Regions from separate parts of the Fructobacillus tropaeoli genome, predicted to be linked through region 1. Evidence: riboswitches for the same ligand, from Rfam matches in the RefSeq annotation. Region 1 holds a riboswitch; each other region holds the start of a gene.

What was found. A riboswitch is a leader RNA that binds a small molecule or an ion and turns the genes downstream of it on or off. The one in region 1 is predicted to bind thiamine pyrophosphate.
Region 2: another riboswitch for thiamine pyrophosphate. It lies ahead of FT12353_RS02600 (TenA family protein); the one in region 1 lies ahead of thiS (sulfur carrier protein ThiS).
Region 3: another riboswitch for thiamine pyrophosphate. It lies ahead of FT12353_RS07120 (3-oxoacyl-ACP reductase); the one in region 1 lies ahead of thiS (sulfur carrier protein ThiS).
Region 4: another riboswitch for thiamine pyrophosphate. It lies ahead of FT12353_RS07240 (solute carrier family 23 protein); the one in region 1 lies ahead of thiS (sulfur carrier protein ThiS).

Annotation. Positions count from the first base shown of each region.
Region 1 is NZ_BOJU01000003.1:7,142-15,116, forward strand. It holds gene FT12353_RS04090 (MFS transporter) at 1-1,009, opposite strand, end outside; gene FT12353_RS08505 (hypothetical protein) at 1,027-1,212, opposite strand; gene FT12353_RS04095 (thiazole synthase) at 1,230-2,000, opposite strand; gene thiF (sulfur carrier protein ThiS adenylyltransferase ThiF) at 2,004-2,657, opposite strand; gene thiS (sulfur carrier protein ThiS) at 2,663-2,860, opposite strand; TPP riboswitch at 2,988-3,077, opposite strand; gene FT12353_RS04110 (YueI family protein) at 3,333-3,707, shown strand; gene FT12353_RS04115 (replication-associated recombination protein A) at 3,776-5,065, shown strand; gene FT12353_RS04120 (universal stress protein) at 5,524-5,982, shown strand; gene FT12353_RS04125 (D-alanine--D-alanine ligase family protein) at 6,046-7,188, opposite strand; gene FT12353_RS04130 (DUF2785 domain-containing protein) at 7,276-7,975, opposite strand, start outside.
Region 2 is NZ_BOJU01000002.1:98,055-106,029, forward strand. It holds gene FT12353_RS02575 (iron-containing alcohol dehydrogenase) at 1-1,094, opposite strand, end outside; gene FT12353_RS02580 (tautomerase family protein) at 1,335-1,727, opposite strand; gene thiM (hydroxyethylthiazole kinase) at 1,955-2,746, opposite strand; gene thiE (thiamine phosphate synthase) at 2,743-3,390, opposite strand; gene thiD (bifunctional hydroxymethylpyrimidine kinase/phosphomethylpyrimidine kinase) at 3,404-4,219, opposite strand; gene FT12353_RS02600 (TenA family protein) at 4,216-4,872, opposite strand; TPP riboswitch at 5,016-5,104, opposite strand; gene FT12353_RS02605 (MarR family winged helix-turn-helix transcriptional regulator) at 5,238-5,696, shown strand; gene FT12353_RS02610 (PH domain-containing protein) at 5,898-7,478, opposite strand; gene FT12353_RS02615 (PH domain-containing protein) at 7,468-7,938, opposite strand.
Region 3 is NZ_BOJU01000005.1:13,409-21,383, reverse strand. It holds gene FT12353_RS07125 (ABC transporter permease family protein) at 52-789, opposite strand; gene FT12353_RS07120 (3-oxoacyl-ACP reductase) at 956-1,711, opposite strand; TPP riboswitch at 1,813-1,902, opposite strand; gene FT12353_RS07115 (hypothetical protein) at 2,099-2,248, shown strand; gene FT12353_RS07110 (NINE protein) at 2,546-2,815, opposite strand; gene FT12353_RS07105 (glycoside hydrolase family protein) at 3,059-4,603, opposite strand; tRNA gene FT12353_RS07100 (tRNA-Glu) at 4,954-5,025, opposite strand; gene FT12353_RS07095 (ABC transporter ATP-binding protein) at 5,398-6,294, shown strand; gene FT12353_RS07090 (ABC transporter permease) at 6,287-7,510, shown strand; gene FT12353_RS07085 (ABC transporter permease/substrate binding protein) at 7,641-7,975, opposite strand, start outside.
Region 4 is NZ_BOJU01000005.1:42,608-50,582, forward strand. It holds gene trpC (indole-3-glycerol phosphate synthase TrpC) at 1-766, shown strand, start outside; gene FT12353_RS07225 (phosphoribosylanthranilate isomerase) at 753-1,529, shown strand; gene trpB (tryptophan synthase subunit beta) at 1,529-2,737, shown strand; gene trpA (tryptophan synthase subunit alpha) at 2,730-3,524, shown strand; TPP riboswitch at 3,753-3,856, shown strand; gene FT12353_RS07240 (solute carrier family 23 protein) at 3,979-5,295, shown strand; gene FT12353_RS07245 (LuxE/PaaK family acyltransferase) at 5,288-6,409, shown strand; gene FT12353_RS07250 (acyl-CoA reductase) at 6,421-7,896, shown strand; gene FT12353_RS07255 (SDR family oxidoreductase) at 7,899-7,975, shown strand, end outside.

The DNA of each region.
Region 1 (7,975 bases):
ACAGCAAGGCCGCTGCCAAATCAAAACCAACCGCCAAAGACCCCGTCGCATCCGTTAACCAGCCCGTCAGATATGGCGCCGTAATCGAGGCCAACATCCCCAAAAAGTTATAAAGGCCAAATGTTGTGGCAACTCGCCCCTTTGGTGCATGGCGGCGAATGACCTGCAACAATAGTGGGTCAATGGTCATTTTCCCGGTCAACCCATACAAAATCAGTGCCAGAACAATCTGCTTTGAATTTTGACTCAAGCTTCCCAACACCAATGCCAAGGCTGATAACGGTACAAAAAGGTATAGAAACCGCCTGGCATGTGCTGTTTGATCTAATTTTTTTGCCAAAATTAAGGCACTTGGAATGGCAATCAAGGGCACAATCGAAGCAATCAAACCGACAAAACGTTGGTCAATATTTTTCATTCCCAACAAAAAGGTCGGTAACCAAGTTAACATGGCAATTTGGCCATAAATCGAGCAAAACAAAAGCCAATAAGCACCGATTAGCGGCCGCTTAAAGAATGGTCGCCAAATTTTTGGCGCTAATTTTGCTGCTAACGACGAGATGAGTGATTGCTGTTGGCCACCGCGTGCATTCACCGACTTTCCCCCATACCGAATTGACCGGCCCTCTTTAGGTAAGCCATACAGGTACAGGAAACCGACCATCACCGTTGGTAAGGCAATCACTAAAAAAGGAGTTGACCAGTGGTCCTGATTTTGAATCACCAGCGTACTGGCCAGTAAGGTACCCAGAATCTGTCCAACACCCTGCCCGCTATTAATAATGGCCATGCCCAAAGTTGCATGGCGGTCACTAAGGTTTTGATTAATTAATCCATAGGCTGGGCCGTAAAAACTACCCTGCCCTAGGCCTACCAGGGCCCGCACCAGTAGAAAAAGAGTAAAGGTTGGCACGATACCCGAGAAAAAAGTCATTGCCGCAAAGAAGATAAAGCCCAAAGCGACGATAGCCTTCTTCGAATGACCGTCCGCTAGACGTGAAAACGGCAACTGACTAACCGTGTAGGTTAAAAAAAAACAGATGAAATCAGTCCCAATTCAGCATGGTTCAGACCAAAAGATCGTTGAATTTCCGGCATCACTGGATTTAAGATTGTCCGATCGGCATAGATAAAAACCCAACCAAGAAAATTAATCAAGATGATTTTCTGTGCTAATGATAGATGAAGCCCTGCCCGTTTCGGCTGGATCATGGTCGTTCCTTTCCTTTTTAACCAAGGCTCACGCCTGCCAATGGTGATGATGGTGCCGCCTTTTTCGTCAATACTCGTCCTGGTTTGGCCAGGTAGGCCTTGCGACCAGCTTCAATCGCTAAGTGAAAGGCTTCGGCCATCAGAGGAATGTCCCCCGCTGTTGCCATTGCCGTATTGGCCATGATGGCATCGACACCCATTTCCATGGCTTCGGCTGCTTGACTTGGACGGCCGATTCCGGCATCCACAATAATTGGCAGGTCAATCTCGTCAACTAAAATTTGAATCAAATCTTTGTTCGAAAGCCCTTTATTAGTACCAATTGGTGCGCCCAATGGCATGACGGCAGCTGCACCTGCATCGACTAATTGCTTCGCAATATTGAAATCAGGCAAGACATAGGGCATGACGATAAAGCCTTCTTTGGCCAAAACCTCGGTTGTCTTTAACGTTTCATAGTTATCGGGCATCAAATACTGTTTATCAGGAATCACTTCTAATTTGATAAAGTCACTCCCACTCAGTTCACGAGCAATTCGCGCCATCCGGATTGCCTCCTCAGCGTTCGTGCACCCCGAAGTGTTTGGCAAGATGGTTGTCCCCTGTGGAATAAAATTTAAAATATTTTCCTCAGCTACACTCGTTCGGCGAAGAGCCATCGTGATAATTTCCGCTTTGGCATGGTTAACCGCTGAGTCAATCAACTCGTATGAGTACTTACCAGATCCCAAAATAAAGCGTGATTCAAACTGATGGCCACCGATGACCAATGGATCATTTGTCGACATTTTTTACTCCTCTACTGTCTCTTTTTCTAGAATTAAACGTAGGATTTGGTTCGCCTGGTGCCCCGCACAAATCAGGACACGAGCGGCCATCAATCCTTCTGCTCCCTTGGTCTGGCCATCACCACAAAGGTAAACATGGTCACTTTGCCGGACGGTTTGAATTTGATTGGCATCGTGAACACCAGCTAAGCCATTGCCCATCACGATTGGTGTCTCTGGCAAAACTTCTTGCGCCCGTCTTAACAGCATTGCTTTCGCATTTTGATCATCAAAGGCTTCACAGATGATATCAGCACCGGTAAAGAGGTTCAACACATTGCCCTCCGTCACTCGTTCCTGCCAAGTCGTCACCTCCACAAAGGGGTTAAACTCCAAGATGTTTTGCTTCAGGGCCAAGACTTTTGGTAAACCAACCTGGCTTAATTTAAACTGCTGACGGTTCAAGTTACTATGCTCAATTTCATCAAAATCAATCAAGGTCAAATGACCAACCCCGGCCCTGGCCAGCGCAATGGCAATATTTGATCCTAGTCCTCCCGAACCGGCAATCGTCACATGGGCGGCTGCCAACTTCTCCTGACTGTCAGCCACATTGCGATCCTTCATTTTTAGGTAGACGGATTCCACCGCCTGACCATCAATTGCAATCGTTGTCATTTTTTCTAACCCCCACCTACAAAGGCAATAATTTCTACTTTGTCGTTCTCAACCAGCACCGTTTCAGCCAAAGCCGCTTTCGATAAAATTTGACCATTGAGTTCGACAACCACGTTTTCGTGATGACTGTTTTGCTCTTCAAGTAGACTCAAAACCGTTACACCTGCGACGTTGTCCATCTGTTCGCCATTAATTGTCACCATCTTTTTTCTCCCTTCTGGGTCCGACCACCGAAAAATCAGTTTTTCATGCCAGCCACTACCCACTTTTGTTAAAAATTGAACAAAAAAAGCTGTTTCCACGTCAAAAACGCAAAAACAGCTTTCAAAAAAACTATCATCACTATCTTCCTACGCAGACGTTAATCTAATCAGGTTCAATGGGTATAATCTCAGCCAACCGGCACCCCAGATAATTCGTATTCAATTTTCGAAATCAATATAACATGGATTTTTTAGCCTGTCTACTCAAGAAGCAGGACAAAATTCCACTGGATTTACTAGACCAATTCTAATAAAATTTTCATCGTTACTGATTTTTCATTAGCGGCAATCAACAGACTAGGTCAATCCACCGACAAATGTTGGATAACACCCGAAAATAGCAGACAAGCCTTTAATCTCTACAGCTTTTTCCGTATAATTGTCTGTAGTAAAGTAATTGGAGGATAACCCAATGGATGATGTTAACAGCCGTTTAGAACAGGGGCAGCAAGGTAATGGTGGTCCCAAGATTAACCCTGATGAACAGCGCCTTTACCTAGGCACTTTTCGTGAACGAGTAGTCGCGGCCGTTAAAGAATCAAAGGCCGACGATAGCCAAGTTCAAGATGAACTCAAGGCACGGATGGCCAACTGGCCGGATACGACCTTACTGATTGACCAGGATGCTTGTGGTGATGCCTACATCAACTACTTGCAAATGGCCGTCAGCACCAATCACCCCTACACCCTTCTATCCGATTTTGAAAGAACAACACAAACTGATGACCCCTACGCGGTCGTTCTTGCGGCAAAATCAGCCGTAAACCAGGAATCAATTGACCTGTAACCTGACGAAGCCGGTTTCAACCGGCTTCTTTTTTATCAAGACAAAGTCACACTGATAAAGGAGTCTTCATGCTCGGACAAAAACCACTGGCCTACCGGATGCGGCCAACAAAAATTGAAGAAATCGTTGGTCAAGAAGACCTAGTCGGCGAAAATAAAATCATTTGGCGGATGGTGGAAGCCAAGCGTCTTTCCTCGATGATTCTTTACGGTCCACCTGGAACCGGTAAGACTTCGATTGCCTCGGCGATTGCCGGTTCGACAAACTTTGCCTTTCGGGCCTTAAACGCGGCGACCGACTCGCAAAAGGACCTGCAGGTCGTTGCTGAGGAAGCAAAGATGTCAGGGACCGTCGTCCTGCTTTTAGATGAAATTCATCGTCTCAACAAAGTCAAGCAAGACTTTCTCCTCCCCCACCTCGAATCGGGTGCCATCATCTTAATTGGTGCAACGACGGAAAACCCGTACTTAAACGTCACGCCAGCTATCCGTTCCAGAACCCAAATTTTCCAAGTCCACCCTTTAAGTGACCAAGACATCAAAAAGGCCATCAAACGGGCACTAACGGATAAAGAAAACGGTCTTGGCAACTATCAAGTGAACCTAGCCGACGAAGCCCTCACCCACCTTAGCCAGGCAACCAACGGCGATCTTCGCTCCGCCCTAAATTCCTTGGAATTAGCGGTCCTTTCGACCAAGCCGGATGCAGGTGGGGTTATCCAAGTGACCCTGGAGGTCGTTGAAGAAACTAGCCAACGACAGGCACTCGTAGCCGACAAGGATGGCGATGCCCATTACGACATCATCTCGGCTCTACAAAAATCAATTCGAGGATCGGATGTCGATGCGGCCCTGCATTACGCTGCCCGACTGATTATTGCCGGCGACCTACAAATCCTGGTTCGCCGCCTGATTGTGATTGCCTACGAGGATATCGGCCTCGCTAATCCGAATGGTGCTCAACGCGCCGTGACGGCCATTCAAACCGCTGAAAAATTAGGACTACCCGAGGCACGGATTCCACTGGCCAATGCCATTATTGAATTAGCGCTATCGCCCAAATCAAATTCGGCTTACACCGCGATGGATGCTGCCATCGCCCAAGCGGGCCGCTCAAAGGCCCAATCTATCCCAGACCATCTGCGCGATAGTCACTACAAGGGCGCCGAGAAGCTCGGCCACGGTAACGACTATATCTACCCTCACGACTTCCCAAATGACTGGGTTGCTCAGCAATACCTCCCAGATGCCATCAAGGATGACGCCTACTTCCAGCCGAAGGGTAACTCGAATTTCGAGCAGCAGTTAAAAGACGTCAATCAAAGTCTTAAAAATCAACAGCGTCGTGGCTTAAAATAAACAATACCAATCCGGTTTTGAGCGACAATTTTTGTTGATGATTACTCACAAAAATCAGAATGTCAAGACTAGTATTTTTAGACAAAATCAGTATACTATTAGTGAATACTCTGGTATACGCATTGCTACATTAACAGCTTTTTCCTTACAACCTTTTTATTTTGGACGGGGATCCTCAGGTCATGACATGCCCTTTCGTTCGGTAGTCAAAGCCCCCGGTGAAACGCCCACCTCGATAATTTCGAGGAAAATCTGAGTAGCGGTTAACGGTGCCAATAGAGTATCGTGGGCATGACCCACGGCTCGCCTTCGGGCGGGCTTTTTTTGTGGGCTCTTACTGGTATCCAAACAACTAATTCAACTTTTAATATCAACTAATTTTCTATTCCGTAGAGGCCGCTTTTTATTTTGTCTTAAAAGACTTATAATGAACCTAGAAAGAAAGAGAGGTCTTTACGATGACACAGTCTTACCAGAAGATTTTGGTTCCAGTGGATGGCTCAAAGGAAGCTGAGGCGGCCTTAAAGCGCGCAATCGCCCTGGCAAAAGAAGACGGCAACGTTGAATTAGTGATTGCTAATGTCATTGATACCCGCGCCATTCAAAACATCACATCCTTCGATAACACCATGATTGATACCATCACAGAAGATGCACGTCAGTCATTGGAAACTTATAAAAAGGAAGCCACTGATGCCGGCCTTTCAAACGTTTCATATCGAATTGACTACGGTTCACCAAAGACCATGATCGCAACCGATATTCCAAAAGAAATCAAAGCTGATTTGATTGTGATTGGGGCAACCGGACTCAACACTGTTGAGCGCTTAGTTGTTGGTTCTGTCACTGCTTTCGTCACTCGAATGGCGACAATCGACGTCTTGGTTGTTCGTTGCGAAAAGCTCGCTCAAAAGTAAAAATCAGTAAAAAAATGTCCCTTGCGTAAAAAGCAAGGGACATTTTTTATTTAATATTATTAATTATTGACCGTTGAAAGTTCCAACCTTCTCTTCACCCAATGACTCGAATGAATAAGAAATTTGTTGTTCCTTTTCGTAAGCTTCAAAACCATATTGTACCATCATGTCAGCCAACTTAGCGTTGTTGATATCGGAATAATCCCACAAGCGCTTAAACAAGGACATGTTCGTAAATCCTGGCAGCGTATTTGGTTCCCCTAGGTAAGGAACGTTATTCTCGTCAATTAAGAAGTCCATCCGAGCTTCCCCAGCCAAGTTCAAGACCTGGTAAGCCTTCTTTGCCATGGCTTTAATTTCAGCCGTAACATCTTCTGGTAATTTGGCGGGAATCTCAAAGGCAACGGCTGAGTTATCCACAAACTTTGATTTGTAGTCGTACCAGCCCTTACCATCACCACCCTGGTCCGGAACTTGGTGGGCACCAATCTCAGAAACCAAGATGTCATCGTTACCGATAACACCAACTTCTAATTCACGAGGACCATTAACGGCTGCTTCAACCAAGACCTTGCGGTCATATTTGAAGGAGTCAGCTAAGGCAGCCTGATATTCAGCCTCATTTTCTGCCCGTGAAATACCGACAGATGATCCCTGATTGGCAGCCTTAACAAAGACAGGTGAACCCAACTCTTTTTCAACGGTTGCCCATGTCAGTGGCTGGTCATCATTTTGATAGGTAACCAGATACTTGGTATTGCGGATACCATTGGCCGTCAAAATTTCCTTGGTAATCACCTTATCAAAGGAAATTGCGTGGCCACGCAAGGCAGCGCCAACATATGGCTTCTTCAAGAGGCGGAAAAGACCTTGAAGCGTCCCATCTTCACCTAAGTTACCGTGAACAACTGGGAAAAAAATATCGATTGGCGGCAAATCCTTCAAGGCAGCAATCGGTGCCAACGTTTCCGTTGAATCAATGCTATCCATGTATTCAGCAACCAGGGGTGCCTCATCGGCTTGGTTCATAATTTCAAATGACCGCTTAGCATCCAAGAAAAAACCATTTTGGGCAATTGCTACGACCGAAAGGTCATACTTGCCCGTTTCCTTTAGGGCCTGATAGTAATTATAGGCAGACCGCTTGGAAACATCGTGCTCAGACGAGTTTCCACCAAACAACAACACAACATGTTTTTTGCTCATAACAAAATTCCTTTATTGGTCCACCAAAAAAGCGGACGTCATAGGTAAATATTTTTTTCATTCGCCAATTTGGCGAGACGAAGACAATTAAGAAAGGTAATTCTTAGTCTCTTGGACATATGACCAGACCTTTTCAGGCACCTGGTCTTGACCAAAAGCTAAAATTTGCTGGAAGAAATCAACTCGATTATATAATTTCTGCCAGCGTGACCGAGTTTGTGCAAAGGGCTCGTTCACAAGATCTTGCCGCCACAACTTTAATGACAGCAGTAAATAATCGGCATAAAGGCTATGCTTCCGACTTAAGCGCAAGATGGTACCGACTTGGCGGTTCAGCTCCCCCATCGTTAGCGGTGTATTTAATTGACGGAAATTGGTCATAATACAAGCCAACAAGAACAGCTTGTCAGACCGTGGAACGTCCGTCCGGTCAAAAATAGCGCCCAGTACATTTGCTAAATGAGTATAAGCATGAATCCAGCCATGACCAGGAACGAAACCGCGAGTATCCCGCTCTAGCAGCGTATACAGGCTAACCTGTTCAACAATTGCCATCATCAACTCTGAGCCAATAAAGGGCTCAGCAGCTTGCTGATCAGCCATCAATAAAATCGAAAGAATAGCCAGTGCAAAAGAGCGACCATAAGCACCATCATTTTCTTCCTGCAAAATTTGAGTGAGTAAATGATCGTCGCTAATCATTTCAGCCGTCAACCAGTCTAATTGCTGGTGGCTGAGATGACCGTTTTGGATGGCATTACCAAGAAAGAAGAATGCACCAGTATCA
Region 2 (7,975 bases), on a different contig from region 1:
ACTTGAACCGCACTCTTAGCCATGGCATCAAAGTCCTGGTCCGTCTCAATGCCAACACCAGGCAATGTCGTTGGCACGTCAAGACTGGCCAACCATTCTCGAGTCTTTACAATTGTCTGGGTGGCAACGGCATCGTCATCCCCCGTCAAGTCCCAGACATTCCGTCCTAAGGAAACAAAATAAGGCTTTGTCTCTTCTGAATAGATAAAGTCTAACCAGTGTGGCGTCAAGATGCCCAGGCCAACACCGTGAGTGATGTCATAATAGGCTGACAATTCGTGTTCGATTGGGTGCACTGACCATGAATTGACATTCCCTGTCCGTGGCAAGCCGTTCAAAGCCATGGTTGAGGCCCACATCAAATTAGCTCGAGCATCGTAGTTATCGGGTTCACGCAAGGCAACTGGCGCCCACTTAATCACAGTCCGCATAATCCCTTCAATCAAGCCATTGCGAACATCGTTTTCGTAACCCTTTTGGTCAAAGTATTGTTCCGTCAAATGACTAAAGATATCAATTGATCCGGCTGCCGTTTGCCACTTTGAAACTGAGAACGTCAAACTTGGATCCAGGAAGGAAACGGCCGGTGTATTAGGACCACCGGTTCCCAACTTTTGTTTCGTTTCTGGGTTGGAAATCACAGAACCAGTGTTCATCTCAGTTCCAGTAGCCGCCAACGTTAAAATGTCGACAACGGGCAACTGGTCAATGGCAAAGCGCTTCTTGGAATCCAAAACCAAGTCCCAAGGGTCGCCGTCATAGAACTTGGCAGAAGCGATGACCTTTGAAGCATCGATAACAGACCCACCACCAACGGCTAAGATGACATCGATATCGTTGTCTTTCACTAATTTTTGTCCCTCACGAACTGAGGCAATCTTTGGATTGGGCTCAATCCCAGACAATTCTGTCACATCCAAACCTGCCAGCGCCTTCATCACGCGTTCGTACAGACCTGATTTTTTAATTGAACCACCACCGTAGGTTACGAGCACCTTTTGACCAAATTGGGCAATTGCAGCCTGCAATTCGGTCTCCAAGCGATCTTTCCCGAAACGAATATCGGTTGTGTTCTTAAATGTAAAATTTTCCATTTTTGACAGAACTCCTTTTTAAACATACAAGCAGACCATTTGTAATTTAAATGGCCTGTTTGCTCGACTTAAACCCTCTGAAAGGTTTGTGCATCAATTTTAGAGGAACAAAACCCATCTGTCAATTTTCCATAAACCACTTGGGTTTATCACGGCAGCGACGGGCAATTGGCCAGTCGTTAACAATAGCTGATTTTAACAAAAAGCCCGCTAACACTCAGTGCTAGCGGGCTAATTTTATTAAAGGTCACCGTTTAAGAAATGATTCTTTCCCTCACCAAATGACCAGTCTTCAGCATGGTTGCTGATAAAGGAGATAATAACATCTTCCTGGCGAACGCCGGCTTTATCAGCCAAGACTGCCACCAATGACTTCGTGAATTCCTTCTTGGCCTTCACTGGACGTGGTGTTGACAATACCGTAAAGAACAAAACCTTGTCTGAACGGTCATAGTCAAGACCAACATCTTGAAAATTAATTTCATAGTCTTCGTGTTGCGTCACGATTTGGAAACGGTCGCGGTCTGGTAATGACAACGTTTCCTTGGCAACGTCAAAAGACAGTTGCATGATATTCTTAATTTCTGCGGGTTCGTACTGCCCCTTAATCAAGTCAATTTTCATTAATGGCATGCGCATTTCTCCTCATGTGGCTTTGCTAATAGACTAATCCTAGCATAAAAGCCCGGTAGGCACAATCGTGAGTGTGATGAACACTGACAAAGCGTGCTGTGACGCTGACGACGGGCGGCTTTGTCTTACTCGCGCCTAGTAGACAGCAAGCATTCTCACACAGCAAGATGCGGAGCCCTTCGTACAGTCCGCTTTACTCGCATAACTGGCAATCACAGCCAAAATCATCACTTGACTTGGTGCAGGTGGATTTGCCCTTGGAGCTTTTCATCCGTCAAGTTGCCCAACTGGTCGAGCATCTTGTTCAAGAAATCAGCAGGACCGGCAACACCCTCTGCCACCGCCAGTTCACCGGCAACGGGTAGAGCAGCGGTCGCATAGGCCAAATCAGCCAAGTCCATGCTTTGACTAGCGAAGGCGCCCAGCAAGCCGTCTAGTGCATCCCCCATGCCAACATTGGTTGCCAATTGGCTAGCCGAGTTATCAATCTGGTAGACCGTCTGGCCGTCTGAAACCAAGTCCTGAACACCAGTTGCGACCACAACGGCACCGAGCTTTTGAGCCGCCTTCTGGACAATTTCAACCGGGTCAGCCGTACCACTACCAGCATCAATACCGTGGCTTTCCCATTCCACTTCAGCCAAAGTTGCTACCTCACCAAGGTTACCGCGGACGATGCTCACCTTGACTGATTCCAAGATTTCCTTGGCCCGCTTTGACCGCAATGGCGTCGCACCAACGGCAACAGGATCAAAGACAACTGGAAGGTCCAATTCGTTGGCCGTCTTTCCACTATTAATCATCACCTTTTGTGAATTTTCGGAAGTTGAACCCAAATTCAAGGTTACGGCGTTGGCGATTTTCGTCAAATCAGCTGCATCCAGTGGGTCCTCGAGCATAATTGGAGAAGCGCCGATATAGGCAATGGCATTTGCGACCAATTGGGGGGTAACGCTATTGGCTACGTTCAAGACGATGGGCTGGTTCTGGCGAACGGCAGTTAAGATTGTTTGACTCATTTTGTTACTCCTCGTAATTTCTGAACACTTCGTTGAATATCATCGCTAGCGGTAATAGCCGAAATGACGGCAACACCCGCAATCGGCAACTCTGCTAATTCCTGGCAGTTCTCCTCATGGATACCACCAATGGCCACAACTGGCAGCGGACTCTTTGACGCAACCGCCAAGACACCTTCTGGCCCAATGGCCTCCTTGACCTTTTCCTTACTGGTCGTTGCAAAGGCCGGTCCAACACCCAAGTAGTCAACCACTGCCAAATCAGCTTCACTGGCAGCCAGCTCTTTCAAGTCGTGGACGGATAAACCAAGCAGCAAATCAGGGGCGACTTCATGGATTGCTCGCACCGATGTATCGCCTTGACCAACATGCAGGCCATCCGCCTGAATGGCCAATGCCAAAGGCAGGTCATCATCCACATACAAAGGCACATGAGCCGCTTTCGTAATACTCCTGATTTTCTGGCCCAACGCCACTTTTTCCGCTTGGTTCAACTTCGAGTGGTCCTTTTCACGGTACTGGACAGCCGTTACGCCGGCATCACAGGCCTCTTGAACCACGCGAATTACTTCGTTTGGATCGTCATTGACGTTTTGGCTTCCCACAACGAGATAAACCGTTAATGATGCAGGATCAAAATTCATTATCTTTTCCCTCTTAATCTTCTGGATTCGACCATTGGCCATGATTCAAAGGACCGTGACCATGACCGATAACTAGCGGATGCCCGATAATGGCATTCATATAACGGTGGCCCTTTTCAATTGCTTCTCGCAGAGAATCACCTTGGGCCAAAAAGGACGTAATCGCAGCCGAGAGGGTGTCCCCCGTCCCGTGCTTACTTGACGTTTCAACCTTTTGTCCTTCTAGCCAGAAGCCTTCTTCGTTTTCCAATAAGACATAATCATAAATCACTGGGCCTGCACCATGGCCACCCTTAACGATGACGTTTGGAACGCCCAATGCTTGAATCTTTTGACCAGCAGTAACCATATCATCGCGGTTACTGATTTTCATATCGGCTAATAGTTCGGCTTCGGGGAGGTTTGGTGTCACCAGTGTGGCTAATGGCAGCAAGTGATTCTTCAAGGCCGCAATGCCGGCTGGGTCGAGCAAGGTCGCCCCACCCTTGGCGACCATTACGGGGTCAACCACGAAGCTCTTTTGTTGGTAGTGACGGATGTTTTTCGCTACCTGAAGGACGCGCGCTTCGTCGAAGAGCGCACCCGTTTTGGCTGCACGGACATCAAAGTCGGCCATCACCGAGGCAAACTGTTGGTCAATCACGGCCAAATCAGTTGGATAAGCACCCTGCACACCTAGTGTGTTTTGTGCGGTTAATCCGGCCACCACGACCGTCGAATAAGTCTTGCAAGCCTGCATGGTTTTGATATCAGCTTGCATACCGGCACCACCACCAGAATCAGAACCAGCAATGGTTAATGCTGTCGGATATTGGTTTGGATCAATCATTTTGTTGCCTCCATTCCCTGCAGGAAGAATTGATTTTCATACTTTGTTGATTGGATAAAGGCAGCCAAGGCTTCCTCTTGCACCTCAGGGCTCACTTGCTCGGCCGTCTGATTAACCAAAGCTAACATTGGTCGCGTCAAGCCCTTGTCAATCCCACGGTAATAGCCCACCCATGGCATAAATGGATTATCTGGCTTAATGAGGCCATCCCGAATCAACAAATCAGCTAAGTAGGCATAGTCGTAAGGGCAGGCAGCCAAGGCAACCAAGCCGATAAACGGATCCTTTTCGACTGATTTGGTCATGTGGTTAACGTACTGATCCGTGACCGTTGAATTTGGATACTTCCCCTCTTGGATGCTCTTGTCGTCGGTTTCAGCCAAGTCCAGCAAAATCTTGTGCGCGGCATATTCGCGGTCATCGTCGGCCACTTCGGCATCGATTGTTTGTCCGGTTAATGTCTGGCAAACCTGTTCATACAGTGGCAAATAATGACCTAAATAACGGTAATCTTGTTGCACGTAGTAGAGCAGCGCCTCAGGATTAACTTCCCCAGCAATCATTGCTTGGATAAAGGGATTGGCATAAAAATCAGCCTTGTGTTCTTCCATCACTTGCATAAAGCGGTCGGAAAACGGCAGCGTCTTCGTCATTTTTTCTCCTCAATTATCAACTTTATTTTGGCAGACTATGGGGTTGCAGTCGCCATTTAGACAAAATAAAAAGCCCTCAGCCTGAGCTGAGGACTTCTGGCCTGTTGACGGTTACCGAACATGGGCAATGTCTTTAGGATTTCAATCCGTTTTTCGAAGTTTCCTGCGACCGTGCTAGCGGCATCAGGTTCAATGGGTATAATCTCAGCTCAGGGCACCCCAACTTTATTTATCACACAAGCAGTATAGCACGGAAATTAGAATCCGTGTGAAAAAACTTCGTTGTGGGTACTTGCTACCCGCTATGAAATCAGTTATATTATAAGTATACTTACAGATTAATTCTAATACCAAGGAGGTTCCCCATGAGCCCTGTCAAAACCGCTTCACTCACTCGCTACATGGATTCAACCAATCAGAAGTTTTTCAACTTATATACTGACTGGTTCCGCCAAATGAAATACCGTCTTCGTGAGCTTGACTTGACCCACCCCCAATTCCAAATTTTGGCCACCGTTCATGGCCTGAGTTTACAAAATACCGAGATTACGCAAATTATGGTGGCTAAGGCAGCGGACGTTGATGCCATGACCGCTTCGGCTATTATCACCAAACTGAGTCGTGAAGATCTTTTGGACCGCTACCCAGGTAAGAAGAACCCACGCTCAAAAGCCCTCTCCTTAACTCAGGCTGGCGAGGAAAAACTGCAACAAGCATTAGACATCGTCAATCAATTTGACCAAGACCTCTGGAGCCAATTTGATGCCACTTTGCCAGAAAGTATTGACCAGGCTCAAGCAGTCGTCAAAACCCACCACTTCTAAGATTGTCGAAGCATCGCATCACAAATTGAAAAGAGCCGAGCATACATAATTGTATCCTCGACTCTTTTTTCTTTGGCCCAAAAATCAGTGCAGTTCCACCACTTAATTGTAGTGCAAGTAATAGTGGCTCTGCCGCCTGCAAGCAAGCATGACGGTTCAAACCACTTTTGATTCACTAATTTCTGCAACGAATGCACCGTTCTAACCAAGTGATTGGTACCAATCAAAGATGGCTTTGACCTCCTCCATTGGCAAGTAGCGAGCAGTCAAAACCTTCGTACTGGTATCAGTTCGGACCACCACGGCAAGGTGGGCTCGCTGATTACGACGAGCTAGCCACCAACTCTGCTTAATGGACAACGACTGAATCTTATCCCAGGCAATGTAGGTCGTAATCGTTTCGTAGTTCTTCGCCGTTTTTAAAACGAGAACCTGGCCGTTAACCACTTGGGCAGTTGTCGCCTTCCCCTTATACCAGCCGGCACCGACAACGAAGGCCAACACAAGCAAAACCAGCAAAACAACGAGCGGCAACCGTTGAAAAACATAGATCAGGACGGCAGCGACGGGTAAGGTCCAAAAAAGGCCGTTACGGATCATTGTCAAAATCTGATAGGTTGAGCTACTGGTCTTTTTGATTGGCTTGCTTGGAAAATTAGGCAACCACTGTGACAAGTAGTGGTCAACAGCTCCTGATTTTACCATTGGAATCAAGGTCGGTACGTTTTTAGAAACCTTATCTTCGCCATTTTCGTCTGTAATTAACCGTGTCTTGACCGTCGAAAGGCCCAGTGCCTGCCGAAAAATATTTTGGCGGACCTCAACCGTTTGCATCCGGTTAATCGACAGATGCATCGTTTGTCGTTCGAAAAGTCCCCGAGCAATCGTTAAATGACCGGCATCATGGTGAACTTCAAAGCCAAAATACAAAATCACCGTTCGCAAAACATTAAAAGCAATCACGATTAAGACAAACAGAACCACCAGCAAGACGATCATCAGTGCGCCCAGACCCAGAACATGATTAGTAAATTCCTGCTCAAGCCAATGGCTGACTACCCCTTTCTGATCTAAGTGAACGAACCCACCCAAAAATATAAAGAATTGAAAGATGACTTCCGGCGTCGTCACGGCATAGGTAATCAAGGATAGAACAGAAGCCCGATAAGAATCAGCAGAAAGCCTGCTAGAATCATTTGACCGCAACGAGCTTGTTTGAGTGGCGGTTTTCGGGTCATTCTCAACATCAAACGACTGCCCCTGCGGGTCTTTCTTGTCCACTAACTCATCTTGTTCCTGTGTCGCTGGTCCTTCATTTTGCGCCTGAACTTTTGCGCGTTCAATCAAGGTGGGCAGATTAGTCGTTTCATCCTGTCGCTTTTGCTCAAGAACAAGTGCCACCCAGGTTGGTACAACGGAGAGGGAAATCTGATTTTGCTTGGCTCCCTTCCCCCCAGAATCAACGGCAATCTCCTCCAAATGGAATGGTTGTAGGAAAAACCATTGCTTTCGGTGGATATTTTGAATTTTGTGGTAAGGCAAGTGGCGCACCTGCCGTTCTAACACACCCGACCGGTAAATCAGTTCGCTCTCCGTGAGTTCATAGGTCGTCATCCAGAAGCTTAAAATGGACCAGATCAACAGTGCTAGGAAAAGCAAGACCCATTCCCACCAAGTAAAATGGAAAAAGAGCAATATGGCCAAGCCTAAAGCCACCATATTTTTCAATTGTTCGTAAAAACTCAAAATAAAAGCAAGGGGATGTAAGTGCTTAGCCTTCATGGCGAGCCTCCCTAGCCAACGTCATGACCCTGTCCTTAAATTGTTCAGCTTCGACCTCCGTTAAGGCTTCAATTTCATGACCAGATCCCCCCGTCAAAATATGCACCTGTTGTAATTTAAACAACCGTAAAATCGGTCCCTGGTCCAAATCGACGTTCTGCACCCGAGCAATTGGAATCGCAGTATGGGTCCGGAAGAAGAAGCCTTTTTTGATTTCAACATCCGTTTCGTTCACCATAAAGTGGTAAAAAGCATAACGGTAACGGACCAATAAAATGCCAACGACAAACCACAGTACAATGGCCAAAAAGAGCCCCCAGATTGCCCAAATTGGTAGATAAAACTTCAAAAAATGTTGTAGCGCCCAGTTTCCAGCGAAGTAAATGGCTAAAATCACAATGGCGCCAATGACTTCCATGATATACCAGACCTTTTTAATCGTTGCTGGTAATGCTTGCATCGTTCTCTCCCTCTCTCATAAAAAAATGGGGCTAAGA
Region 3 (7,975 bases), on a different contig from region 1:
ATAACAATTTGTAGAACTTATGTTCGGCCGTAAAAATAAAACGCACAATCATTAATGGCTCGTCCCAGCAATTCCTTGCTGGTCATCGCTTTGAAGTGGGCTAGACTCTGGGTGCACAGCAAAAATTTGTTGTGCTAAGATACCTTCAAAATAGTCGGCCGGACTAACGCCCAAAACATCATTTGTAGCCTTACTTAATTCAATATCGGCAAAATTGTACCGACCCATATCCGCAAAACGAACGCCAATCACCTTGGTCTTCGTCGTTTCTTCGCGTACCTTGTATTCCTGCACAGCAGAAAAATCTTCTAGTAAGTATTTCTGGCCACGCATTTCTGAGTCACCTAAATCAAGAAACATTTGTTCATTTTTTGTATCAATAAACAGACCATCCCCCATGTTTAACGGATGAATTTTTTCCATCTGTTTCCACGCTTGGTCACGTTGTTCAGCAGGTGTTAACGCAACTGGCTGAGCGATTAGTGTTTCAACATCAGTATCATCGGCCACTGCTGGGCTGATTTCTGCAGTATTTTCAGCTTCTGCTTGATCTGACGCACTTTCATCATCAGGATGGCGCGAACCATAAATCCAAGCAGAAATCAGAATTGCCGCAATTACCAGAATAGTCAATAAGATGCCTGTCTTGTGGTCCAAAATAAAGTTCAAAATATTCAAGGCAATATAAAGCAAAATCAGATATGGCAGCATCTCAATAATTTTCATCGAAAGCCAAAAAGAAAACCATATCCCAATCAGCACAATTGCAATCAAGCCAATAATAACCATTGTTATTCCTTCTCTCTAAAAAAATTATTTGATGGCTAGCAATCAGCCGTCAGTAGTATCTACTCCTGATTTTAACGCTAATGATTCTAGTTTACCTATTACACTTTGCTTTCTTTTTTGACAAAAAAAGCAATGCCCGTCTTGGACATTGCTGAATGTACTTCAATTAATTCATTGTCAAACCGCCGTCAACCGTCACGTTTTGTGCCGTTAACCCCCGGCCCTGATCACTACTACCAAGGAAGAGAACGGCCTTGGCAACATCGCCTGGTTCCGTCACCTTTCGCAGCGGCGTTGTCTGCTTGATGTAGTCAAACACTTCTGGCGTTGTGACCGCACTGGCGTCCGTTGTTTGCAGTAGACCACCTGAAACCATATTGACGTTGATCCCAAATTCACCCAGCTCAACAGCCAAATTACGGGTAAAGCCAATCATGGCAGCCTTGGCCGTAGTGTATTCATGGTAAGCCACAACGGGATTTTGGAATAAATTAGTCCCAATATTAACCACTTGTCCAGCTTTTTGCGCCATCATTTGTGGCAAGGCACTTTGGGTCACATTAAAGGCTCCCTTCAATGTACCATCGATTTGCTCCTGATAAGAGTCCCAAGTCAAATCCTTAAAGAGCTTCTGTGCCACTGGATCAAATTTAAAGTTAATAAGGGCGTTATTCACGACCGTGTCAAGTGAGCCAAATTTAGCAACGGCTTGTTGGACCATTTGATCAACCTCGGCTCGATTCCGGACATCAGCTTGAATAGCCATAGCGCGGTCAGGTCCGATTTCTGCTACCAATTCTTCGGCCTTCTCTTGACTATGGTAATAATTAATCACTACCTGAAAGCCATCTTTCGCGAAAGTGCGTGCAATTTCCGCTCCCAAACCTCGGCTACTTCCCGTAATCAAAACTGTTTTCGACATTCCTCTACCTTTCCTTTTAGAAAGGCATCTCAACGACTGACCTTATGCCGTTTGCTGCAAATAAAAAGGTGCTTTCTTGATAGAAAGCACCACTAAAAAATTCATTAGCAATGACACTTTCCTCCGCTAGTATTAACTAGTTCAGGTTCAAAGGGTTCTTCTCAGTCAAATCGACGCCCCTAGCGTTGCTTATATTTTACCATATGAAATCAGCCGTCAACCATATTTTAGACTGATTTTAAAATCAAACATTTAACGGCTTGATCATGACTGATATGCCAGCCCAAATCCTTCAAATTTCATAAAAAATCAGCTCCTATCATTGAAAAATGTGCCGCTTTACTTACAATGAGGATAGAGAGTTGATTGAAAGAACGGAGGGAACCTATGAAAACAAAGGTCATCACCGCTAGTACTGCTAAAGGCTTTGAACAAAATTTAAATGCCGCTATCAGCAATTTAGAAGCTCAGGGTTATGAGGTGCTATCGATTTCGCCCTGGTCCCTTACCTATCGCACCATTATTTTATATAGGTAACCTGATTTTGCATGAAAGGAAGATAATCTGATGAACAATAAAAATAAAGAAAACGAAGACGAAGACCAACAGCCACGAGACACACTCTACACGCGCCCATGGTTCGTTATTATCGGAATCATCGCTGTGCTGAGCATGGTGGGTTACGTTGCCCTACTGGGTTGAACTAACTGCTACTAATACTAAATCACAGCATTTAATAATCCGCTTTAATAACATCAAATAAAACCCACCGTTCAGTAACGGTGGGTTTTATTAGTTAGTAGCTATCAACTATCTTTTTCACGAAAATAACTTTTAGTTGGCGTAACGACCGTTAATAAATGTTAATTCATTGCTATGGTTGTTTGATCCATAGGCTTTTACAAGCGCAATCACAAAATCGACAAAGGGCCAAATACCCAAAGTAATCCATGAGCCGATAAAAAGCTTGAACAGCCCTAGACCGATTTGTCCTCGAATAAAGCGGTCAACACCAAATTCACCGACCAAAAAGTTGCAAATCCAAACAAAGACATGCTTGTTTACAGTGTTAATCTTTGCGTTACCATCGTATACAGTATCCATATATTTTCCCCTTATGTTTCAAGTAATTCAATCAAAAATGTCCAACTACAATTTTATCATTAATTTTACTTTAGTTACATAGAAGATGTCGTTTTGAAGACGATATTTTCATAAAACAGATTAAAAAGATTTTGATTAATGACTAATTCGTTGACCCTAACCATATTTTTAGCGCAATCAGTTAATTCCAAATTATTTTAATTAACATTCCGAAAACCAAATATATTTAGCCAATCAAATGCGTCATCTATAATCATATTCCTTACAATTAACCGATACTGGCATATTTCCACCTTGCAATGACAAAGTAGTTGACTGATTGTTTTTCTTCCCCCACTTAAGCAGTGTATAAACCTGGTGTGAGTCAGTAAATTCAATTTCAATTGATTTTGTATCGAAATAAATAGTCAAATGCGTATCTGTTAATCCTGGTTTTCCATAGGTAATATTTTTAGTTTCAGCATTGTAAGTAGAATTATTGAAATTCCCTTTCATGCTTCTTTTGGTTCTAATCCAACCACCGTTGATGTCAAACATCAGTGTCGAAATGTTGTCATCTTGCCGAACGTCAACAACAAATACTCCTCCTGGTTGACCACCTTGTATGTCAAAATCAACCACCTTGCTGTTATCAATCGTTCTCAAATATTCTCCACCTGATGGAATATCATGATAAACATTGTAGTCATCATTTGTTGGGAAAGTGCGGTCGACCACATCACGAACGAAAAGTTGCAAAGAATAACCAGACGGTGCTGAAGCGTCTTTAACCATTTTGATATCACGAAACAAAGCACATGTCGTGCCTTTTTTCGTTTGATTTCCGTCAATGCCAATAACCTTCTCATTAGCATAAGCCCAGTTATTGACCCACGAACTAGTAATCAAAGTCTGTTCATCCACCTTGCCAAAGTTTGATCCATAATAGTCAGTCCCTAGGTCAATTCTAACTGGCAATGTCTGATCGTTTTGCTTGGTAAAGATGCCACTACTGTCAATTGAGCCAATCAAATAACTCGTTCCAGTTGTGTACCCCCAGTTATAATCATTAGCGCCAACAAATTGAACCGCGTGACGAGTGCCATCATCTGCCATCATTGTGACAACATAAGGACATTCAACGATACCGTGGTCCTTCCCATCCAAAAAGGCATCAGGGTTCCATGACGTACTGCCAATATAACTCCAGTTTTGGCCATCTGTTGATGAATAAGTACCGACTTTGTCTCCCTCAGCCATATACATCACCCATTGACCATTGTATTTCATCACATATGGATCACGAAAATCAGGATAATTATCTAAATTAGGCATAACCGCTAAATCAGATAGAGGTTGATAAGAGTGTCCATTGTCTTTTGAAATCGCCGCCCAAATTGATTGCTCACCGCAATTTACCGCACCGTAACTTGAAAAGAAAGCTACGAAATCCCCATCGGTTGTTCCAGCAATTGAGCCATCACTAATCACAACAGAACCAGTAGCAACTGAGCCCCATTTAACTGTTGGGTCTAATTTTCGTGATTTAATCGCAATATCTGAATCATTCACCCAGTGTGTCCCATCAATTGAAGTTGCATGTTGCCAATTCGAGTTCCCTATTTCATTGTTAATGCCCCAAGTTGGTTCGTTCAGATAGTAAACATGCCAAAGTCCACTACGATCTTGAAAAATTGACTGCATATCATTCATAAAACCAGCAGGATTTTCCAAGTGGTGTTCCTGGTTATAACTAGGGTCTGTCTGTGGTGTATAATTTACTGTTTTAAATGTATTAGAATCGCACATGTCTAACTCCCACTTTACTTTTAGTTACCCACTTTTAAAATGATTATTTGTTACCCATCTATTCGTTAACTAAAGATACAATGATTATTATCATGTTCAGCCAAATCCTGGATAATATCAAGGTCATTTTTGACAATTTATAACTTCGATCCCCCCTTTTTGGGGGCTTTTTTTGGGGCAAATTTGGGGCAAATTATCAAAAAAGTGTCCTATGAGGCAAATTTGGGGCAAATTTTCGACTTATTTTGAAAGACTTTGCTAGACATTAAACCGTATGAAAACGTTGATATATAGCCATTTAAAAAGAAAAAAAAGCTATACGGTGCGTGTTAGCACCGTATAGCTTGATATAGCCCCAGAGGGAGTCGAACCCTCGATTCCGCGCTGAGAACGCGACGTCTTAACCACTTGACCATGGGGCCATGGTCAACAATACTTAAATAGTTTACTAGATTATTGGCCACTAGTCAATTAGTTTTTTCGCTCTTTCTAATTAAGTCCACTATTAAAACTGCTAACAGAAAGAATAATCATTCCTTCTAATTGTTTATAAGTCTATCCAGCATATCAACCCACACCCATTCTAACCATCTTCAACTCTCGCCTTCATCAGATTCGAACCCCGAGCCAAACTGTGAGATAATGAGGATATTCGAGCAAATGCTGAGTTCTGATTTTTACGCTAACTAATAAACCGTCTGCCCTCAACCAAAGCAACGGCCGAGCACTCTTAGCTAACGCAAACAATTAAACCCTCTTCATCCATTTTGCTCATGTACGTTAGGAGCTTTATCATGATTACTCTTTCCCACCTATCAAAAGCATTCGGCGGCCACCAAGCTGTTTCCGACCTCTCCTTTACCCTCCAACCAGGTGAAGTTCTCGGACTAATCGGACAAAATGGTGCCGGCAAAACCACGACTTTTCGGATGATTTTAGACTTTATCCAGGCAGACGATGGTACCATTTCCTGGGATAACCACCCAATCGACGATCATTTGCGTCGGAAAATCGGCTTTTTACCCGAAGAACGCGGTCTCTATCAAAAGCAAACAGTTGAAGAACAGGTCGTCTACCTGGCCCAACTTCACGGCATGGAGAAAAAGGCCGCTAAGAATGCCCTCAAAGACTGGATGGACCGATTACAAGTTGTCGGCGAGCCCGGTGACTTGGTTCAGTCCCTGTCAAAAGGAAATGCCCAGAAAATCCAAATGATTATGGCGCTGATTTTCGAACCAGAATTTATCATCCTTGATGAACCTTTCTCAGGCTTAGATCCCGTCAATGCTGCCATTTTTATGGACGAAATTAAGCGTCTCAAAGCTCGCGGAGCGATGATTATTTTTTCATCGCACAATATGGACAACGTCAGCCAAATTTCAGATCAACTACTGATGCTCAAAAAAGGTCGGACTGTTCTCCAAGGCCCCGTTCAGGCCATTCGTGAGTCCTTTGGACGAACCCGCCTCTATGTTGAGGCCCCCCATTTGACGAAATCAGACTACTTGGCGATGGCCGGGGTCATTCACGCTGAACCAAAGGACGGTGGCTATATGCTGACACTTGCCTATGAAGCAGCCGGACGACAAATTTTTGAGGCGGTAACTCGCAACGGCTACATCCCCGCCTTCTCACAACAGCCACCAACCCTGGCCGAAATCTTTAAAACGGAGGTCAGCACCAATGACTAATCCCACACTCCTAGTTGCCAAACACACCTACCTTACCCGCCTGAAGAAAAAGTCCTTCTGGTGGTTAATCATTTCACCGATTCTTTTAATTGCCGCAGCCGGTCTCCTGGGTTATAGTATTAGTTACTTTTCAAACGACCAACCAGCCAAGGTAGCCATCATTGGTCCCAGTACCAGTCGTGAAGCCATTAACCAATCGGCCAGCAAGATGAACATCAAGGTCTCATCAATCACCGACGAACAATCCGCCCAATCGGCCTTGAAAAAACAGACAATCGATGGCATCCTGACCCTAAATGATGGTCAAGGCACATTAGTCACCCAGCAAAAAGCACCAAAAATTGATAAGGATCAATTACAAGCGGTCCTCAGTAAACTTTTCTTGACCACTCAGGCTGAGAATTACGGGCTGACTGCAAGACAAACCGCAGCACTGATGACGCCCTTTAGTCTCAAGACAACGGTCCAAAACCAATCAAGCCAACAGGATGCCGATAATAACCAGGCTGCAAAGGCGGCCATTTCAGTTGCTGTCACCATTATCGTCTTACTAATTGTTTCCACCTATGCTTCCTTAATCGGTAATGAAATTGCCAACGAGAAGTCATCACGAATTATGGAAACCCTGCTAGCGGCCTCATCAGCCCAGGCGCAATACTTTGGCAAGCTCCTTGGTATCACCGGTCTCTTGGTCACCCAGCTCCTTTCCTATGTCGTCCTAGGGATAGGAGCCAACCTCTTCGGTCAACAAATTACGATGGTTAAGCAGGCGCTTTCCTACCTAACCGCATTGACCCCGGGATTTTTGACTTATACGTTTGTCTTCATCATCGTAGCCACTGGACTGTACCTGATTTTGGCAGCGATTGCGGCTTCGTTAGTGAACGATACTTCACAGGTTTCCCAAGCAATGGTCCCTGTGACCACCCTGGCCATGATTCCCTATGTTGTTGGACTGGCATCCGCTTCAAACGGTGGCAATAACGTCGTCGTCCGAATCTTTGCCTACATCCCCTTCATGTCGCAATCAACGATGCCCAGCCTCCTCGCCAACCAATACGTTAACTGGTGGCAGGCCCTTCTGTCACTGACCATTTCGCTAATTGTCCTCGTGGCACTTGCTCAATATGGGCAAAAGCTCTACGCTAAGAACGTTTTGTCCTACTCAGATGAAAACATCTTAAAGCAACTCTTAGCCTCCTTTAAACGCTCTTAAGCGGTCAAATCAGCTTCGCCATTGAGCCCCAGCCAACAGCACACACAAAAAGCGACCCAAGTAATCAAATTGATTACTTCGAGTCGCTTTTAATTTGCCATCAGACCGGAGTCAAACGACATGAGTCTTGTTACTTAAACCAAGCGTTGACTTGAGACTTGTGCTTACTAATCCAGTCATCGGCGGCCTTTGTAGGTGTCTTACCGTTTTGGATATCAAGCATCACCGTCTGCATGTCATCTTGTGTCCAGTGGAACTTCTTCATCACCTTGTAGACATCGGGGTTCGTCTGCTTCAAGTTCTTACGAACAACAGTATTAATTGATTCTTGTGATCCCATCGTTCCCTTTGGATCAGCCAAGTACTTCAACTTATACTTGTTGAACATCCAATGTGGTGACCAACCAGTCAAGATAATTGGTTGCTTAGCCTTGTAAGCCTTATCCAATGCTGAAACCATTGCAC
Region 4 (7,975 bases), on a different contig from region 1:
AAGCCGGCTAGTAAAAGAAAAAGAAGCGGTGCAGGTAGCTGATTTGAAAGTGCAGGCAGAAGCCTTGCCTGTGGCTGACCCGCAGGACGTTTATGACCGTTTTTTAGCATCGGGGATTCACGTGATTGCCGAGGTTAAGAAAGCCTCGCCTTCCAAGGGCGTGATTGCAGCTGATTTTCCTTATCAAGAAATTGCCCGAACCTACGATCAAGCCGGTGCAACGGCCATTTCGGTCTTAACCGAGCCAGATTACTTTTTGGGCAAATTAGATTATTTGGCCGAGATTGCGCCAGCGGTGACCCGTCCCGTTTTACGGAAAGACTTTGTTATCGACCCCTATATGATCTATCAGGCAAAGGTCGCGGGCGCAAAAATCATTCTGTTGATTGTGGCGATTTTGTCACCAGAGGACTTGCAAGCCTATTTGAACCTGGCTGAAAGCCTGGGACTGGCGGTGTTAGTCGAGGCACATGACGAGGATGAAATCAGTCAAGCACTGGCCGTCGGCGCCAAGATGATTGGGGTTAATAACCGCAATTTAAAGGACTTTACCGTTTCCTTTGACAATAGCCAACGACTCTTTGATTTGGTGCCCGATTCTGTTGCCTTTATTGCCGAAAGTGGCGTGAAAAAGCCGGCAGATATTGCCCACCTGCAATCCTTAGGAATCAATGGTGTGCTCATCGGGGAAGCCCTGATGAAAGCGGCTGATCCAAAGGCTTTTATTGAAGCAGGATTGGGGGAGCTGGCCCATGACCAAGATTAAAATTTGTGGCTTGATGACTAAGGAAGAGGCCTTGATGGCCAACGAGGCGCGCCCTGATTTGGCGGGAGTGGTCTTTGCTCCTGGTCGCCACCAGGTCACGGCAGAGGAAGCTTTAGTAGTGCGCAAGGCGCTGGATGAGCGGATTCCATTGGTCGGTGTTTTCGTTGCTGAACCGGTCGAAACGATTTTGAAATTAGTTGAAACGGGAACGATTCAAATGATTCAGCTGCATGGCCAGCGGCCAATCGCCGAGGCCCGGCAGTTGCAGTCGGCCGGCGTGCCGATTATCCAAGCCCTGGTCGGGGATGATGCCATTGATCAGGCTAAGGACTGGCAAAATCAGCTTCGGCTCCGTCGCTCACAAGAGCAGGATGGCGGTTTGGAAAAGCGTCAAGATAGTAATTTCCCTTTAGCCAATTTTAATGGTGGTTCGGACGAAAAGGCAGACAGTGATTCGGCTTTAGCTGATTTTAATGGCGGCTTGGCCGAACACCCAGACGGGGATCTTGACCTAGTTGATTTTTTAATGGTTGATGCTGGTGCCGGATCCGGCCAACGATTAGATTGGCAACGGTTAGTTGGTTTAGCACCGACTCACTTGTTTGTGGCCGGTGGGATTCAACCCGATAATCTAAGTGATTTATTGCAGCTTTATCAGCCTGCTTTCGTTGATGTGAGTTCTGGGGCGGAAACAAAGGGACATAAAGATTTAAACAAGATGGTGGCACTGGTAGCCATTGCCCATCAAGAGGAGAGAAAGTAATGGAAACAGAATACAAGACAAAGAAACAGGCCGGTCGGTTCTTAGAGTATGGTGGCCAATATGTACCGGAAACCTTGATGAATGAGTTGAATAAGATGGCCGATGTTTACCAGGAAGCGAAGGCTGACCCTGATTTTCAGGCGGAATTGGCTGACCTACTGGCTAATTATGCTAACCGACCATCGCTGTTGTACTATGCTAAAAACATGACGGAAGACCTTGGTGGTGCTCAAATTTATTTCAAACGCGAGGACTTGAACCACACGGGAGCTCATAAGATTAACAACGTGATTGGCCAGGCATTGCTAGCCAAGCGGATGGGCAAGAAACGCTTGATTGCCGAAACCGGTGCCGGTCAACACGGGGTGGCCACGGCAACGATTGCCGCCTTGTTTGGCCTGGAATGTGAAGTCTTTATGGGAAAGGAAGACACGGACCGTCAGCGTTTGAATGTCTATCGGATGGAGCTCCTTGGGGCCAAGGTTCATGCCGTGACTTCCGGATCAATGGTCTTAAAGGATGCCATTAATGCCGCTCTGCAGGACTTTGCGGCCCGACCTGAGGACACGTTTTATGTGATGGGCTCGGCAACCGGCCCTCATCCTTATCCGGAGATGGTGCGTGACTTTCAAAGTGTCATTAGCCAGGAATCCAAGCAACAAATTCAGGACCAATTGGGACGCTTACCCGATAAGGTTATTGCCTGTGTCGGTGGTGGTTCCAATGCCATTGGTAGTTTTGCCCACTATATCGACCATCCTGAGGTGGACTTGATTGGGGTGGAAGCGGCCGGCAAGGGCGTTGATACTGATTTGACGGCGGCGACCATTGAAAAGGGCCGGTTGGGTGTCTTTCACGGCATGAAGTCGCTCTTTTTGCAAAATGACAGTGGCCAAATTAATCCGGTTTATTCGATTTCGGCTGGGTTAGATTATCCAGGAGTTGGGCCAGAACACGCCGCCTTGGCAGCCGAACACCGGGCCCAATATGTTGGTATCACCGATGATGAGGCCGTGGCTGCCTTTGAGTACATTGCCAAGCAAGAGGGCATTATTGCTGCCATCGAAAGCTGCCATGCCGTGGCCTACGTGCAAAAATTAGCGCCAACATTGCCAAAAGACCAGGTCATTGTCTGCACATTATCTGGCCGAGGCGACAAGGATGTGGCCGCGATTGCCAAGTATCGGGGGGTTGAAATTCATGAGTAAAATTAGTCAGACCTTTAAAAACCATAAAAACTTTATTGCCTTTGTCACCGCTAATGATCCAGACATGGAAACAACTGTTAAAAATGTTGTGGCCTTGGCTGAAGGCGGGGCCGACGTGGTTGAAATTGGGATTCCTTTTTCCGACCCAGTCGCCGATGGTCCCGTTATTCAGGCGGCCGATTTACGGGCGCTGCGTGACCCTGATTTGCCGATTGAATCGATTTTTGCAGCTGTAAAGGAAATTCGACGGCAAACAGCAGTGCCGTTGGTCTTCTTGGTCTATCTAAACGTTGTCCTCCAGTACGGCTATGAGCGTTTTACTGCCGACTGTGAAAAATTCGGTGTTGATGGCCTGATTATCCCCGATTTGCCCTATGAAGAACGAGGGGAATCGGCTCCCTTTACTGACAAGCACGGCTTGGATTTGATTCCGTTGATTACGGTGACGTCTGGTGAGCGCATTTCAATGATTGCCAAAGAAGCGACCGGCTTTATCTATCTGGTTTCTTCTTTGGGGGTGACGGGTACTCGCGAGTCCTTTGCTTCTAATTTAGCGGAGGTTGTTGGGCAAATTGAGGCGGTCACGGATGTACCGGTGGCCATTGGCTTTGGTGTCCATACTGCCGACCAGGCACGGACAATGGCGGAATTGGCCGATGGGGTCATTATTGGGTCCGCCTGTGTCCAGATTGTGGCTGACAATGGTCAAGAGGCACCGGCAAAGTTACAGGCATACGCCGAGGAAATCCGTGCTGCCGTTGATGACGTAACGGTCGAAGAGGCTTAACGGTCGAAGAGGCTTAACGGATTAGTCAAAAGCAAGTACCCCTGCTAACACCTAAACCGGCTTTGTGAGTGACTTTAAAGTTAATGGTGTTGCTGAGTGGCTTTGCTTACTTTTGGTTGGTTCGTCTATTGCCTTTTGTCGTTAGTGGGCTAGATTCGAATTTTTTGGATTAATAGTGCATTATATTTGTTCTAATTTTAAATTTCATGCTATACTGAAAAAAATTAATTAATTCGCAAGGGGAGCATCACGCTGAGATTAGACAGAAATGTCTTAGACCCTATGTACCTGATCTGGTTAATACCAGCGTAGGAATGCAACTAATATCGTTAACAAGGGTCATTTTTTAAGGGCTTTTTGGTTGAGGTTGAATTCATCATGAATTCAACCTTTTTCTTTTGCTGGTAAAGACTGTTCAGGGTGGATTGATGAATTAAATTTTAGGAGAGAAAAAATGATTCAACAGAACCATCAGCAGCAAGAAAGTTCCCCGGAAGAGGTACCATTAAGCACCGGTCAGATCCTATTGATTAGTATTCAACATATCTTTGTTTCCAATGTCTGGCTGGACCCGATTTTTGTTGCCTCAGCTGCGGGCCTCTCGTTAGCCCTGTCGACGAACTTGATCAGTGCTATTTTTTTGGCATCTGGTCTCGTGACGATTTTGCAGGCTTCAAAATTAGCGCGGCTGCCGATTGTGCAAGGACCCTCAGCGGCCTTTGACGCCTTAATGATTAGCGCTGGTAAAACTGGGGGCTTGCCAGCCGCCGGTGGCGCCGTCTTTCTCAGTGGCTTTATTGTTTTGCTGATGTCGTTATTTGGCTGGGTTCATCGCTTAGCCAAGAAGCTGACACCTGCGATTACCGGGACCATTATTTTTTTGGTCGGCGTTTCGCTTTCAAGTTTTACAATGTCGGAATTATTAGGGGGTACGCCCGGAACAAAAGGCTTCGCAGCACCGAATGTTTTGCTGGTGGCCGTGGTGACCACTTTGATTGTTGTCTTGGGATCGTTGTTTGGCCGCGGTTACTGGCGTAAGTTTTCCTTTTTGTTGGCCCTGGTAGTCGGCAATCTTTTGGCGGCCAGCTTGGGGATGATTGACCTGTCAGGCGTCAAAAGCCAACCGCTCTTTGGCTTACCACGGTTGTTCCCATATGGACTATTTCGTTTTAATTGGGATATTTTCTTGACCTTCTTCATCGCTTATTTAGTGGCGGTGGTTGAAGCTTTGGGTGTTTATGAAGCATCCGCCGATGTTACCAAAGAAGAATTAAGCTCAAAGCGTATTAGCCGTGGCATTGCTGGTGAAGCGGGTGGTTCAATGCTTTCCTCTTTGATTGGTGGTTTCCCAACAACCGCTTTTGCCCAAAACTTAGGGGTGATGAAGTTGACGGGGGTTCATTCTCGTAAGCCAATTCTATTGGCCGGGGGATTGCTGATTTTACTAGGGTTCGTGCCTAAGTTTGCGGCAGTTCTGGCTTTGACTCCAGCACCAGTGATTGGTGGAATGTTTTTGCCGGCAGCGGCGACTTTGTTGACGACGGGCTTTGCAACCCTGCAGAAGGCTGATAAGAGCGAAGCAACACGGATGAGTATTGGTTTGTCTTTGTTGTTGGCCATTGCCTTGCCATCTTATGCAAAGGGCTTTTCAGGTATTTATCAGTCACTCTTTTCAAATAGTATTTTAGTTGGTGCCCTGTCGGTTGTGACTTTGCATATCCTATTAATTGTCATACCAGGATTTTTTGGAAGGGAAAAGAACCATGAGTGATTCAGTTGCAGCGATTCAAGAAGAAATTCTGAGTTTTATTGATCAGCACCAAGTCATGGACGGCCATCATGAAAGCGATGAGGATTTTAACCGGCTGGCCCTCGATTTATTTCAATATCAATTTGACCATAATTTACCCTATAAAAAATATGCGCAACAACAACGAAAAAGTCCGTTAATGGTTCATCGGTGGCAAGATATTCCACTCATGCCGATTCAGGGATACAAGAAGTTAACACTGTCGACAACACCAATTACGGCGGACGAGGCCGTTTTTATGTCGAGTGGGACAACGGATAAAAACCACCGTAGTCATAGCTACCATCCAACTTTTGCTGTTTGGAATGAATCGATGAAGGCCCCATTCAAGCAGTACGTCCTTCCAGACGTTGATCGAATCACGATTATCGGTCTTTTCTCGGATGAAGAACACTTAGCAAATTCTTCTTTGGCTCATTATGTTAGTCACGCCATTGCCGAGTTTGGTGACCAACATAGTCGAGCTTACGTCAATCAAGACGGTATCGATTACCAGGGCGTGGTCGCTGCTTTGAAGGCGGCAGAAGAGGACCAGCGTCCTGTGATGTTATTAGGGGCTAGTTTTTCCTACGTCCATCTTTTGGATTATCTAAAACAGCAGAAATTAGTCTTCCACCTGGCTGAGAAAAGTCGGATTTTTGATACTGGTGGTTTCAAGGGTCAGTCGCGTCAAGTTAGCGAAGACCAGCTGCTAGCTGATTTGGAAGGAACCTTTGGCGTCAGCCGTGATTATTATTTAAATATGTATGGCATGACGGAAATTAGTTCACAGTGCTATGACCAGAACCTGTGGCGCCTCAACCAGGGGTTGGAGCCAATTTATAGTAAGCAAACACCGGCTTGGGTTCGTGTCAGAATTTTAGATACCGATACCTTGGAACCAGTTACGCCGGGTGAAAAGGGGGTTTTGGCTTATTACGATCTTTCAAACTGGAACTCATGTTTGGGCATTTTAACAGAAGATTTAGCAGTCCAGGATGAAGCTGGCTTTACCTTGCTCGGTCGAATCGCTGGGGCGGAGTCGAAGGGGTGTTCGATTTCGATTGATCAACTACTGCAAGCCAATCAGGCATGAAAGAGGTCGTAATGGCTGAAGAAATAGAGACAACAAAAATTAACTTGTTCTTGGCACCAAACGAGAGCCAATTTGATCAATTGGAAACCTGGTCGATTTCGGTGGGTGACCAACGCTATGACTTACAGTATCCTGATTTGACGGAGGCGGAATTCAAAGCGACCATCAAGGCATTGGAAAACCATCAGCAGGCTTTTTTAAGTCAACTTTCGGTCGAACAAATCGTGACGATAATTAGTGCTGCCGCTGAAAAGTGGACGGACCCAGAATACAAAGAGCGTCAGTTGGCATTAAAGCTATTACCGGTTATCACGGGGTACAGCGAGGAAACCATTAACTTAGAAATTCGGCGCTATATGCGCCTCTTTCGTGCCAAAGAGTTGCGCCGGTTCTTAAATACGGAATTGACAAACCCAGCGATTTTGGATGCTTTTCAACCACAAGCATCCGGGAGTCTGACGAAGGCCTATGGTCCCAAAACAAGTTTTCACGTTTTTTCCGGTAATATTCCGGGCCTCCAGGTCTGGTCACTCGTGATGACGCTGTTGGTAAAATCAGCCAGCTTTGGGAAAACTTCTTTCGCTGAACCACTTTTTCCGGTGCTCTTTGGCCAAAGTTTATTAGCGGTTGAGCCCAAGTTGGCGGGCTGCTTAGCCATCTTTCCGTGGGAAGGGGGCAGCAAACCGGCAGTCGAAGAGGCGGCCGCGGCCAACACGGATGCCACGATTGCTTATGGTTCCGACCAATCTGTGAAGAAGGTTCAGGCATTGGTGCCGGATGGCCATTTATTTTTGCATTATGGCTATAAAATCAGCTTTGCCTTGGTTGGCCAGGAGTCATTGGCGACAGACCGCTACCAAGGTACCGTTAATCGGGCCGGTGCGGACGTGGCGATTTATGATCAGCAAAGCTGCCTGTCGCCACAGTGTATTTTCGTTGAGCGTGGCGGTGCATTGTCACCGAAGGACTTTGCCAGGGCGTTAGCAGCTGATTTGGCCAGCAAGCAACAACGATGGCCTCGGGCTGAACTGGACGACCAACAGGCCTCAGCCATCAACCGCTTACGGGCGCAATTTCAATTGGAAGCCATCGATGATGACAGCTTGACGGTCTTTTCTAGCCCGAAAAAGACAGATTGGACTGTTGTCTATCACAATCAGCCGACCTTTACGAGTTCGCCATTAAATCGGTTCATCCATGTGATGGCCGTCGATGATTTGCTGGCTGTACCAGCTTACTTAAAGCCATATCGTCAGTACTTACAAACTGCTGGTGTTGCAGTAGCACCAAAACGCTTGCTACCAATCACGGATGCGCTGGGGCAAGCGGGTCTGTGTCGAATTACTGCCCTAGGTGAAATGACTCGGGCACGACCTGGCTGGCACCACGATGGTCATTTTAATTTATTAGATTTATTGCGGTTTACAGATATTGAGCCAAGTGCAGAAGGTTTGGCTGAACACTTGGATACAGATGTGGAGTGGTAAAGATGCTATTAGAAAATCAAGTGGCGTTGGTGACTGGAGCTAGCCGTGGAATCGGTGCTGCCATTGCCAAACGATTTGC